DNA from 3 places in the Paenibacillus sp. FSL R5-0486 genome. Region 3 is predicted to be linked to each of the others. Evidence: riboswitches for the same ligand, from Rfam matches in the RefSeq annotation. Region 3 holds a riboswitch; each other region holds the start of a gene.

Region 1 (4,291 bases), 290 kb from region 3:
TCAACCAGCACCTGTGCTTCCTGCAAGGAAGGAATCGTCTCAAACGCCAGAATATCAGCACCCGCTTCAAGCAGCGCCGCCATACGCGGACGGTGAAATGCGGCCAGCGTCTCATCCGACACGCCGTAATGTCCCACATACTCTGAACCATCCGCCAGATAGGCGCCGTACGGACCAACGGACCCGGCAATAATTGGACGTGGACGAAAACTGTCTCCTTCGCGATCTACTGTACGATCTGTTATATGCTCCTCATTCTCCTCAGTTTCGGAACGTACTGAAGGAGCTTCTACAAGCTGACCTGTCGAGCTTTCTCTCCCTACTAAACTACTCTGCACTTCTGCCCACACGTCATCTCTCGCCTGTACAGCCAGTTCCACCGTCTTCCGGATCAGCTCCAGTGCTGACTGTTCATCGATCCCTCTCTTGCGGAAACCATCCACCGTCGCCTGATAACTGGATGTAATCGCACAGTCGGCTCCTGCTCGAAAATAATCTGCATGGACCTGAACAATAACATCCGGATTCTCAAGCAACACACGAGCAGACCATAGTGGATCATCGAGATCACATCCATGCTGTTCGAGTTCCGTTGCCAACGCTCCATCCAGAATCATGACCGGATGTTCACGAAGGATCTGTTCTATGGGGTTATTCTGTTGTGCTTGCGTCATGTACTTGTCCTCTTTTCTTATTCACACGTTCTGTCAGATAATAAGCAGCGTAACATACTGCGATAAACGGAACCCCACAATACAGCGCAATCCGCTGTGTCGGGTCAAAGGCAATACCTATACATGAAGCCAGGCATAATATAAATGAAACAATTGGTACCACCGGATACAGTGGTGTGCGGTAGACCAGATCTTTGACCGCATGTCCTTCCCGGATATATTGTCTGCGGAACATGTATTGGGAGGCACTGATACTCATCCATACTGCAACGACAGCCAGACCTGAAATGGAAACCAGCGTAATATACACCGTACCTGGCGCAATAATACTGGACAGCAATGCCAACGCACCACCCACCATACTAATCAGAAGTGCATTCAGCGGTACTCCGCTTTTGGTCAATTTGGCAAACCACGGAGAGATCGTTCTTTTGTCAGCCAGAGACCAGAGCATACGTGAAGATGCATATAGGCCTGAATTGGCAGCAGAGAGAATCGCCGTCAGAATAACAAAGTTCATAATGTCTGCTGCATAGGGTACACCCACCCGCTCCATTACCGCTACAAACGGACTTTCCAGTACACTGGCATCCGACATGGGCAGCAAGGCCGACAAGATAATAATCGTTCCGATGAAGAAAATAACCAAACGCCACAGCGTTGTATGAATAGCCTTTGGTATCGTCTTTTCCGGGTTCTCCGTCTCACCGGCGGCAATGCCGATTAACTCGGTGCCTGAGAAGGCAAAGTTTACAGCAAGCATGGTCATCAATATCGCTGTAGCCCCATGAGGGAACCACCCGGATGCGGTAATATTCGATAGAAATGGAGCCGGTTCAGAATCCGCCATGGGAATGATACCAAACATGGCTGCACCACCGATAATAATGAAGATTACGATAGTCACTACTTTTACAGATGAGAACCAGAACTCGGATTCCGCAAAAAATTTCACCGTTAGAGCGTTAAACAGAAAGATCATCAGTGCAAAAACCGCGCTCCATATCCATACGTTTACCGATGGGAACCAGCGCTGCATAAGCAATCCGGCGGCTGTGAATTCGGAGCCAAGCGCAACAGTCCAGGTTAACCAGTATAACCAAGCCACCGTGTAACCTGTTGCCGGTCCGATATATTTGGCTGCATAACTATGAAATGCTCCCGTCTCTGGCATATGAACAGACAGTTCACCAAGACAGAGCATCACCAGATACACAACGATGGCTCCAATCAGATAGGACAGAATGGTTCCCAGTGGTCCCGCCTGCTGAATGGTGTAACCTGAGCTGAGGAATAATCCCGTTCCAATGACTCCTCCGAGAGAGAGCATGACCACATGCCGTGCCTGCATTTTCCGCTGAAAATGCCCTTTGTCGTTGTTGTTCTCCATACCTGCTGCTCCCCTACTTCTTCATCCAGAAAAAACAAAAAAGACCCACTCTGCCTAAAGAGTGCGCCGTTACTGACAAATAAAAACAAACGCTCCTATCTATCAGGCTTTCACCCGCTGGAATTAGCACAGTATCCTTCAGATCTGTTGCTGAGGTTTCTAAGGGCCAGTCCCTCCACCTCTCTGGATAAGAAAATGATTTTTTACTAATATAGCGATCTATCATGAATGTGTCAACAATTAAATAATATATGGCACACCTCGCTATTCGGTGGAAGACCCCGGATTCGTGATGGTGGTCTTTACCTCATAGGTGATCGGCACGGTGCTAAAAATTTTATCCCAATCGTCTTTGACTTTTTTCCATGTTTTAGGTTCTTTAATACGCAAGCTATCCCGAAAATCCGCAACATCTACTTTATAGGTATGCTGCAGTTTGTATAACAACTGTCGAATCTGTTGTTTGGCAAGTTCAGCAAATTCTTTTTCCAATTCACTGAGATACGCACCTTTTTCCTCTTCCTCGGGAGCACGCCAATCCTCCATCAACCAGCCTTCGGATTCAGTTTTCACATGGAATGAAATATCATCGCCAACCACTTTTGGAATTATTGTTGTTTTTTTCTTCTTCATTTCATATACAACAGTGAACCCCTCTTTATTGTATGTCTTCAAGATACCTCCTTTTTCTTTAGGTCTAAGCCAAGATAGCCCTTCTAGATCCGTTTGGCTGAGTTCCCCGATGAATTTGGTTGTTTTCCCATCAAAGATACTGGCACCGGAGAACTTGTCCTCTCCATTGAAGTTCAGTACATTCTGGAGCAAAAAGCTGGAACCGGATTGCATTTGTGCATCTAATTTGGAGAGTAGAACGGGGTCCAGGATTTTATTGGACAAGTATGAATTACCGGTAATACCTGTAAGATAAAATGCTGGAATCCGGGAAGGATCATCTGAAGTCAGTACATCAACAGCGCGATGATGGCTAATCAACACTAGACAGTTAGGACGAATATCGTTATCCCGAAGTACAAAATCCAGCAGCTGGTCCAGACCATACTTTTTGGCGATATCCTTGGACACAACGATAACCTTCAGATGATGTCCGATGAGCGGATGATCTCGTCTCAGTGCAAACTGACGAAAGATTTGCAGCAAGGAATCTCCGGTAAGCTGTTCATTGGAATAGGACGTTTTACCAGAAGCAGGCGAACCGGATTGTTGGCTCTTCTGACTGCTGGAATTACCGGGAGCAATCTGTACCGTGGCTGTCACATTGTTCTGCTTGGAATACCCTCCTCCCTGATTGGCGATGTTCTCCTCAAATTCCGTCTCTTTGCCGATATCGATCCCAAGACCAACGTAGACACTTAGATCCTCTATCTCTCGACTGCTCCAACATCCGGATATCGTTAAGAGAATGCATAATACAGTGGCTAAGCGTAACAACATGCGGAATGTAATCATGCATGCTTGCCTCCTTTTTTGCGAATCAGACTTAACAACAGTAGTACCAGAGGTAAAATGCCAAACAAAAATACGGACACATTGCCTAGCATATCTCCTAGTACGAAGGTATCATCCACTGTTTTGGGTATCATTGCTGTCAGATAAATGAACGGCAGCAGGCCGTACATGATGCCTTTGATTTTTTGGGAACGAAACAAATCACGAATACCCACCGAAGCGCAGTAATGTGTAATTGCTGTAGTCGAAAAGATTTGCATAATCCAGATGACCAGCAATAAGGATTCAAAACGCTCGAATATCAGACCCTGGATTTCGAAGCTTCTTACCAAATCCAGCGTTGGCCAGGTTCGAGTTTTGATGCCATCGAGCGATAAACTGCCTATAACCATCACCACCGTGATCAAGTAGATAATAGTGGATATGAGTATCCCCCAGGTCATCGCTTTATTGCTCTTCTTCGGATTTTTCATATAGGCAGTCATGATTAACATCACCTCATAGCCCGTATAAGATAATAGTGAAGGCTTCAACCCTTGGAAAACGGGCATAATCCCATCACCGAGGACGGGTCTCAGATTGCCAATCTCGAATAGCTGATTACTAAGCAAAATTTCAATCACAAATATAATAATCGTAATCGGAAGGATGATCTCAAACACACGTACGATAACGCCAAGCCCGCCTGAAATCATATATACACCGATCCACATGAAGACCATCACAATCGCCCAGGTGGGGGTGCGTTCGAGCAGATACA
Region 2 (4,291 bases), 3.3 Mb from region 3:
GGCAAAGCCTCGTGCGCCGCCCTCCAGCAATGTGATGTAATCTTCCAAAGCCTGACGTGTCGGATTACCCGAACGACTGTAATCATGTTGAGGCGGATTGAAGATATCAAAATGATGGAATGTTGATGCTTGGTAGATCGGTACACTGGAGGCTCCAGTCGTTTTGTCAATCTCATCACCAAAATGGAGCAATTTGGTATCAAATTTCAACTCGGAATTGGGCTTGTTGTTGGACTCACTCATGAGTGCACGCCTCCTTCCACTTCCTGTTGTGCAGCTGTCAGAGCATTGCCGAGATCTGCAATCAGATCATCCGCATGTTCAATGCCTACAGAGAACCGGAGCAGACGGTCATCCACACCTACGGCTTCACGAATTTCAAGCGGAATATCCGCATGCGTTTGTACTGCCGGATAAGTCATGAGTGATTCAACTCCGCCGAGACTTTCGGCAAAAGCAATGAGTTTGATATGACGAAGTAATGGTTCAACATAACGTGCATCCTTCACTTTGAAAGAGAAGATACCGGTGTTACCCGTGGATTGTTTATTCTGTATCTCATACCCTGGATGATCGGATAGTCCTGGATGATACACTTCAACCACCGCTGGGTGCTCAAGCAAGTATTTGGCAATAGTAAGTGCATTGTGCTCATGACGTTCCATGCGAAGAGCCAGCGTTTTCATACCTTTCATCAACTGGTAGGAGTCACTTGGAGATAATACTGCTCCAATGGAATTATGCAGGAACGCCATCTCTGCAGATAACACCTCACCTTTGGTAATAATTAGTCCGGCCAGCACATCATTGTGTCCGCCCAGATATTTGGTAGCGCTATGAATGATGATATCAGCACCCAGTTCAATCGGACGTTGGAAAAATGGAGTCAACAACGTGTTGTCAACAATGGTCAACAGGTTGTAACTTTTCGCCCAGGAAGCAACGGCTTCCACATCGGTGATCATCATCAGTGGGTTGGTTGGTGTCTCAATAAATACAGCTTTGGTATTCGGTTGACGAACCTTCTCCAGTGCTGCCAGGTCATTCGTGTCCACATAACTTGCAGTTACGCCGAAACGGGACAGAATACGTTCCAGCAGACGATAGGTTCCACCATACAGATCCAGCGATACAATCAAATGATCCCCTTGACCAAACATGGCGAAGATCGTTTGTAGCGCGGCCATTCCCGAGCTACAGGCAAACCCTGCATCACCGGACTCCAGCGCTGCGGCGGCTTCTTCCAATACTTTACGGGTTGGATTAGTCGTACGAATATAATCAAACCCCGTGCTTTGTCCAAGCTTCGGGTGGCGAAACGCAGTGGATTGATAGATCGGAAAGTTAATGGCGCCTGTTACCGGTTCATTGATGGACCCAATTTGTGCTAAGCGGCTTTCGATTTTCAACTTGTTGTCTTCCATTGCTGCATCCTCCTGTAATCTCGATTAGATTTGCGGGCCAATATCGTAAGGTGTTTCTTGATACACATAGTAATTGAGCCAGTTAGAGAATAATAAGTTGGCATGAGCGCGCCAAGTAGCTGGTGGCACACGGGAAGGGTCGTCATTCGGATAATAATGCCTAGGCAATGCGATATCCAACCCTTTGGCTGCATCCCGGTCATACTCCCACTTTAATGAGAACGGGTCATACTCGGCATGTCCTGTGGCAAAAATCTGTTTGCCGTCTTTGGTAGCAACCAGGAAGATCCCCGCTTCCTCGGATTCAGCCAAAATCTCTAAATTCTCATTCTTTTCAATATCTTCGCGTCTCACTTCCGTATGACGGGAATGTGGAACGTTGAATACTTCATCGAATCCACGCAACAACGGAACATGTGGTTTATTGATGGTATGTGGGAAAACGCCAAAACACTTTTCATCAAGTGCAACCTTGGGTACGTCAAAATGATGGTATAAACCTGCCTGAGAAGCCCAACATATGTGGAGGGTTGAAGTCACATTGGTTTTGGTCCATTCGAAGATCTCCTGGATTTCATTCCAATAGTTCACGTCTTCGAAATCCATCTGTTCCACCGGGGCACCCGTAATGATCATTCCATCGAAACGACGGTGCTCAATCTCATCAAAGGTTTTATAGAACAGATCCAAATACTCTTGAGACGTATTCTTCGACGTATGGGATTTGGGATGTACAAGAACGACATCCACCTGAATAGGCGTGTTTCCCACCAGACGAAGCAATTGTGTTTCGGTCGTTTCCTTTGTGGGCATCAGGTTTAATATAGCGATACGGAGTGGACGAATATCCTGCTGATATGCAGAAGTTTCATCCATGACGAAGATATTCTCTCCTTCAAGTACTTCTTTTGCTGGTAGAGTATCGGGTATTTTGATTGGCATAGTAAGTCTAACTCCTCCTTGTGCATAGATAGATGCAGCCACCCTTGGCTTGATGTCTTCACATCAATACAGTTATAGACTGCCTTGAGCTTGTAAAAACATTGAATTGCTCTTTCATCCAACGTTACAAACAACCTCAAGTTCCTTAGCGAAAATCACTGCTGAGAAGTCGGGGCATATAACAAAGACCTTCCTCGGATTTCGAGAAAGGTCATATGTAAAAAAGATATGCGCCTCTCTCATCTCTCAGTTACAACAGTGCCACCTGACACTTAGTCGCTGCAAGAATTAGCACCGTGCGGTATACCGCCGGTTGCCGGGTTTCATCGGGCCAGTCCCTCCACCTACTCTTGATAAGATTTCGCTGTATTAGATTGTAATTAAATATGGTTCACCGTCTACTTTATTACATTAATGCCCTCACGTCAAGTTGCAGTTCGATGTCTGCTTCCCAGATCGGAACCGTTCATCATCCGTTGTCATACACTGCCTCAGGGCGCGAAATAGACACATTTTTGCGCTTGAAAGCACCTTGTACCAGCGGTATACTAAACAAGGTGTTATAAACCCTTATGTGAGAGGTGACATATTAAATGGATGGCGACCCGAGGCCTGACTGGCAGCCGAATTCCGACAAACTGCATAAAGAATTAACATCAGCATGCCGGCAGCGGGACGTGACTTCCGTTTGATTATATAGTGAACGCAGCCCTGATCTCCAGGCTCCGCTGCCGACCGGCTGATTTGTTCTTTTTGCGCCCATAATGATAATATCCGCCAAGTTGGCGGGTGCAGAAGGAGTAGATTAACGATGAAAATCCGGTTGGTAAACAACGGTGTATTTATTCCGGTGGACGACATTCAGCAGGCGCTGACTCCACCAGCGGAAGGATTTTACTGGATTGATGCAGACATAGACGATTTGGCGGTACTTCAGCCGCTGTTCTTGATGCATGATCTGGCTGTGGAAGACTGTCTTAGTGACGAAGAACAACGTCCGAAGATTGAAATTTATGAGAACCATTATTTTATTGTGATTAATAGCATCCGTTTTGATGATGAAGAGATATTTCTACGTGCGGTCAACTTATTCCTCGGCAGACATTTCATTATTAGTGTTACCAAGCACAAGGTCAGCGAATTGCGCACACTGAAACCCATCCTGTGGGAACAGGAAATCAGTACACCGGATCGTCTGCTGTATTTGCTGGTTGACTTGATTGTTGATAATTATTTCACCGTAGGTGACCGAATTGAAGCACGGATCGAGAAGCTTGAGGAAGACATTCTGATGCACACCAAAAAGTCACATCTGAATGAAATCATCGGGCTACGCAGTGAGATTCTGTGGCTGAAAAAAGTCCTTGGACCTCAGAAAGAGGTTATTAACACCTTGAATAAAAAAGATCTGCGTCTCATCGATGATCAACTGCAAAAGTATTTCAGTGACATCTATGAGAATGCTGTAAAAATATCTGAAACCTTTGAGACTTATCGCGACCTGATGGGCAACTTGCGAGAAGCCTACCAATCCAGTATTGCGAACCGGGCGAATGAAATCATGCGTGTATTTACCGCCATTACCACGGTCTTCATGCCGCTGACGGTCATTACCGGTATATACGGTATGAACTTTACGAATATGCCCGAGCTTAACTGGAAATACAGCTATTTTGTTGTGATTGGCCTAATGGTTACCCTGGGCCTGAGCATGTTCTTCATTTTCCGCAAGAAAGACTGGGTATGAACTCGTATGAAATAACAAAGACGAAGCGTTCCTCCGGGAGAAACGCCTCGTCTTTTTTCATTTCTGATTATTAACCAACATTCTTCTCTGTCTCTGCGTGCCGACGGAAGCGGATTCGAATCATGCGCAGTCTTTCATAGACCTGCTCCAGACTTCCTCCATCGGGTTTCTCTCCTCC
Region 3 (4,291 bases):
GTATATCTCTTCAGAAGAGATATACGGCTTATTCTTAATAGCTTCACATCATATCATACATATCGTGAATTATTCAGTTGCAGGTTCAACTGCTCCTTTATAACGTTCTTTGATGAATGTTTTCACTTCTTCGGAGTGCAGAGCAGCAGCCAGTTTTTGGATTGCATCTGCATCCTTGTTGTCCTCACGGGAAACGAGGATGTTTGCGTATGGGTTACCTTGCAGATCTTCGATCAGCAAAGCATCATTCGCCGGATTCAGGTTCGCTTCAAGCGCATAGTTAGCGTTGATGAATACCAGATCCGCTTCATCCAATTGACGAGGCATCATGGCTGCATCCAGCTCGATGATATCCAGGTTCTTCGGATTGGCTGTGATGTCTTGAATCGTAGATGTAATATTCGTGTTGTCTTTCAGCGTAATGATACCTTCCTTCGCAAGCAACAACAGTGCACGTCCACCATTGGATGGGTCATTTGGAATTGCTACTTTTGCGCCATCAGCCAATTCATCCAAAGACTTAATCTTCTTGGAGTATCCACCAAAAGGTTCAACATGAACAGGTGTTACAGAAACGAGGTTGAATCCACGTTCTTTATTCTCTGTGTCCAGATAAGGCTGGTGCTGGAAGAAGTTCGCATCCAATTTTTTATCAGCAAGTTGCTGATTGGGTTGTACATAGTCATTGAACGTAACGACTTGCAGACGGATACCTTGTGCTTCCAGTTCAGGCTTGATGCTTTCCAGAATCTCTGCGTGTGGTGTAGGTGAAGCTCCAACTTTCAATTCAACTGTACGAGGTGCACCTGCTGAATTGTCTGCGCCGCTATCGGCGTCCTTGTTGTTTCCGCAAGCTGCGAGAACCGCAATCAACATAAGACTAAGTAGAGCAAAAGACCATTTTTTCATGTGTAAAACCCCTTCTCTAATCATTTTGTCATGTGGCATCTGCATTAATGCATATCCATCATGTTATCTATGTGTTATTTCCTGGTGAAAAATGTAACCAAGCGATCTCCAGCCATCTGGAGAATTTGCACTAGAATGATCATCGACACTACGGATATGATCATAATTTCATTTTGATAACGGAAGTATCCATAGTTGATTGCCAATGTTCCCAGACCTCCACCGCCAACCATGCCCGCCATCGCCGTATAGGAGACGAGCGTAACAATGGTGATCGTTATACCAGCAAGCAGTCCAGGCAGTGCCTCAGGCAGTAACACCCGTCTTACAATCTGTCCGGTCGATGCACCCATCGACTGTGCCGCTTCAATGACACCTCGATCAACTTCTCGCAACGTCGTCTCCACCAAACGAGCAAAATAAGGAGCTGCTGAAATCACCAAAGGAGGTATAACGCCGAGCACCCCCGTAGCTGTACCGACGAGTATACGAGTGAATGGAATAAGAGCAACAATCAATATGATAAATGGGACTGAGCGCAAAATATTCACAATCAGGGATAGTATAGTGTACACTGCCCGTGACTTAATCGAAGCAGATCGGGCTGTCATGAACAGCAGTACTCCGAGCGGTAAACCTAAGATAACGGTAAACAAGCCTGATACACCCAAAATTTGCAGTGTCTCTATGGAAGCTTTACCAACCTCTTCCCAACGTACGGTTGAAAAATCCATCTAACGAAGCACCTCCACATCAAGTCCCTCAGCGGTTAATTCTGATATCGTCCGATCAATCGCATTTAAATCACCCTCGAACCGAACGGTCAGCTGCCCATAAGGAACCTGTTTGATCGTAGAGATTGTACCTTGCAGGATGGCAAAATCCACGCCTGTTTTACGTACCGTTCTAGACAAAATCGCTTCATACGTTTTGTTACCCAGAAAGGATATCTTCACAAGTTTGGAAGCAACACCTGCCTGCAATTCAACGCCTGCATTTGCCAGAGCGGTCTCTTCCAGAGCAAGTCCAGCTTCATGGTCACGCATCATGAAGTCCCGCGTAATCGCATGCTGCGGCTTCAGGAACACGTCTGTTACAGGTCCTTGTTCCACAATGCCACCTTGATGAATGACAGCCACCTTGTCACAGATGTTCTGAATGACATGCATCTCATGTGTGATCAGCACAATCGTAAGGTTGTACTTTTCATTAATGTCGAGTAATAACTTCAGGATTGAATTTGTCGTCTGCGGATCAAGTGCCGAAGTAGCCTCATCACAGAGAAGAACATTTGGGTCACTTGCAAGTGCTCTCGCAATCCCTACACGTTGTTTCTGGCCGCCCGATAATTGAGCCGGATATTTGCTGCTGTGGTGCTCCAGACCAACCAATGTAAGCATTTCCTTCACTTTGCGATCAATGGCTTCCTTGGGTGTATTCACAAGCTTTAGTGGAAAAGCTACATTGTCATATACCGTTGCCGAAGATAACAGATTAAAATGTTGAAAAATCATCCCGATCTTGCGTCTCTGTTGCTGCAATTCGGTTTTGCTCAGTTCAGTCAGGTTGATTCCGTCGACCCATACCTCACCCTCCGTAGGCCGTTCCAGCAAATTAATGCAGCGAATCAATGTGCTTTTTCCAGCTCCGGAATGGCCAATCACACCGTAGATTTCACCCTTTTGGATGCTCAAATTCAGCTCGGATAACGCTGTTGTAGATTTTGCCCCTTTGCCGTACGTTTTCGTTAAACCTTTTAATTCAATCAATCGCACTTGCCCCTTTCCAAACACCTACATGTATCTTTACCCGATCTAAAGGAAAACTCCACTTAAAGTACAAAAAAAGAGCCCTTTGCAGATACAAAGAGGGCTCTTCACGTGAAAGAATATACCTTCTCATCTGCCAAAATCGTGTCTTGCACCATTTTGTAGGAATTAGCACCTAACATCTATAACGAATGATACATGTATCATGTCATTACAAATCGGTTGCCGGGCTTCATCGGGCCTGTCCCTCCGCCGCTCTCGATAAGAAATATGTTGTTGTAGGATTTTATAAGTTCATGTAGTTTATGCTTTATAATGTGAACGTAACTTCCGAAATATCAGTTATATCCATGTAACATTCGATTGAAACTCAGTATATTCCAAGTATTCCGATTTGTCAAAGGGAATTATTTCTTTTCCATATTTTATTGATATAACTATAAGAGGCTGTTAACGTTTCACAGACCATATCCACGCCCTGACGCATTTCCTGCACATGCTGATTCAGATCCTCCAATTTCACTTTACCTTGCAAGGTCTGGTGTAACTGCCACAGGTCATCGTGCATTTCTGAGTTCATGTAGTGAATTTCCATATTACGTCGCTTGCGCAGCTTGCTCATCGGTTCACGATAAGAGTCCTTGATCTGTATTAATTGCAATGCAAGATCATGATGCTCCCTTGCATAGTCGAACTGCCTTAACACAGTAAAATAAGAAAAATGCGCTTTGGTATTGGAAGTATTCAGCTGGAATATTTCATTTAATACTGTGCCGACTTTATCCAGAATGGCAAAGCAGCGGATAAAGCCATCTTTGTAGAAATACACATAACGTGCATACTCGGCTTTTTCAGTCGCCGTCATATCATCCGTTGAGCCTGCAACGACCTTTTTGCGAAAATGAGCAGCAGCGAAACAGCTTTGCTCCAGTTCATCCAGTGAGGAGATGAGTCCCTGAGTCCACACATACAGTTTCCGATAGTCATGCGTGGGATCATGGTCCACATGCATTTGTCGTTGAAATAGCTCAAGCGTATGCGCCATTGCGTCCATCGCTGCCTTCAATTTACCTTCGTTTATACGTGGCTTTTCCCCCAACAACGTTCGCAGCATTGTTAACCTCCTCTTTTCCAAATCAACAAGAATTCATCACCGTATACGTAACACATCATCCATTCCGTGTAATTGCTGCTTGGCATAGGTTGCCCTGATCCCCCTGACATCAAACAAAGTCCACCTGTCCAATGATGTACATCACTGGATGGTGGACTTTCATATTTAGCCCAAGTACCTTTGAAAAAGAATGGATCTATATCTTAGAAACGATTAGCCGGGCGATGTAGCTTGTACACCAAGAAACTCATATACGTTAAGACTCCGAACAATATGGCGATATCCAGCATATGAGCAAGAGCTACGAACATGTATACTTCCGGACGGTTCATTGTCACCATCATGAAAATACCAATGACTACTTGCATCAGAATAAGAACAACGGATACCACACCCAGAGTACGCATTTCCTTGTTGTCCGGATGATTACGGTAAGCGAAATGACCCAGGATTGCGATAACAATCACGAGCGACGCAGCTGCTGCACGGTGAGCAAAAG

What was found. A riboswitch is a leader RNA that binds a small molecule or an ion and turns the genes downstream of it on or off. The one in region 3 is predicted to bind S-adenosylmethionine.
Region 1: linked by a shared signal. The riboswitch ahead of mmuP (S-methylmethionine permease) and the one ahead of MKY01_RS26430 (methionine ABC transporter ATP-binding protein) in region 3 are both predicted to bind S-adenosylmethionine.
Region 2: linked by a shared signal. The riboswitch ahead of metA (homoserine O-succinyltransferase) and the one ahead of MKY01_RS26430 (methionine ABC transporter ATP-binding protein) in region 3 are both predicted to bind S-adenosylmethionine.

What each region holds. Positions count from the first base shown of each region.
Region 1 covers NZ_CP150237.1:6,264,335-6,268,625, forward strand. Annotated here, with positions in the region: gene mmuM (homocysteine S-methyltransferase) at 1-674, opposite strand, end outside; gene mmuP (S-methylmethionine permease) at 652-2,064, opposite strand; SAM riboswitch class I at 2,157-2,258, opposite strand; gene MKY01_RS27845 (Ger(x)C family spore germination protein) at 2,329-3,531, opposite strand; gene MKY01_RS27850 (spore germination protein) at 3,528-4,291, opposite strand, start outside.
Region 2 covers NZ_CP150237.1:2,023,115-2,027,405, reverse strand. Annotated here, with positions in the region: gene MKY01_RS09240 (aminotransferase class I/II-fold pyridoxal phosphate-dependent enzyme) at 1-243, opposite strand, end outside; gene MKY01_RS09235 (PLP-dependent transferase) at 240-1,424, opposite strand; gene metA (homoserine O-succinyltransferase) at 1,449-2,366, opposite strand; SAM riboswitch class I at 2,603-2,726, opposite strand; gene corA (magnesium/cobalt transporter CorA) at 3,178-4,113, shown strand; gene MKY01_RS09220 (HRDC domain-containing protein) at 4,184-4,291, opposite strand, start outside.
Region 3 covers NZ_CP150237.1:5,973,712-5,978,002, forward strand. Annotated here, with positions in the region: gene MKY01_RS26420 (MetQ/NlpA family ABC transporter substrate-binding protein) at 70-909, opposite strand; gene MKY01_RS26425 (methionine ABC transporter permease) at 984-1,643, opposite strand; gene MKY01_RS26430 (methionine ABC transporter ATP-binding protein) at 1,644-2,678, opposite strand; SAM riboswitch class I at 2,805-2,946, opposite strand; gene MKY01_RS26435 (Cthe_2314 family HEPN domain-containing protein) at 3,076-3,792, opposite strand; gene MKY01_RS26440 (heme A synthase) at 3,996-4,291, opposite strand, start outside.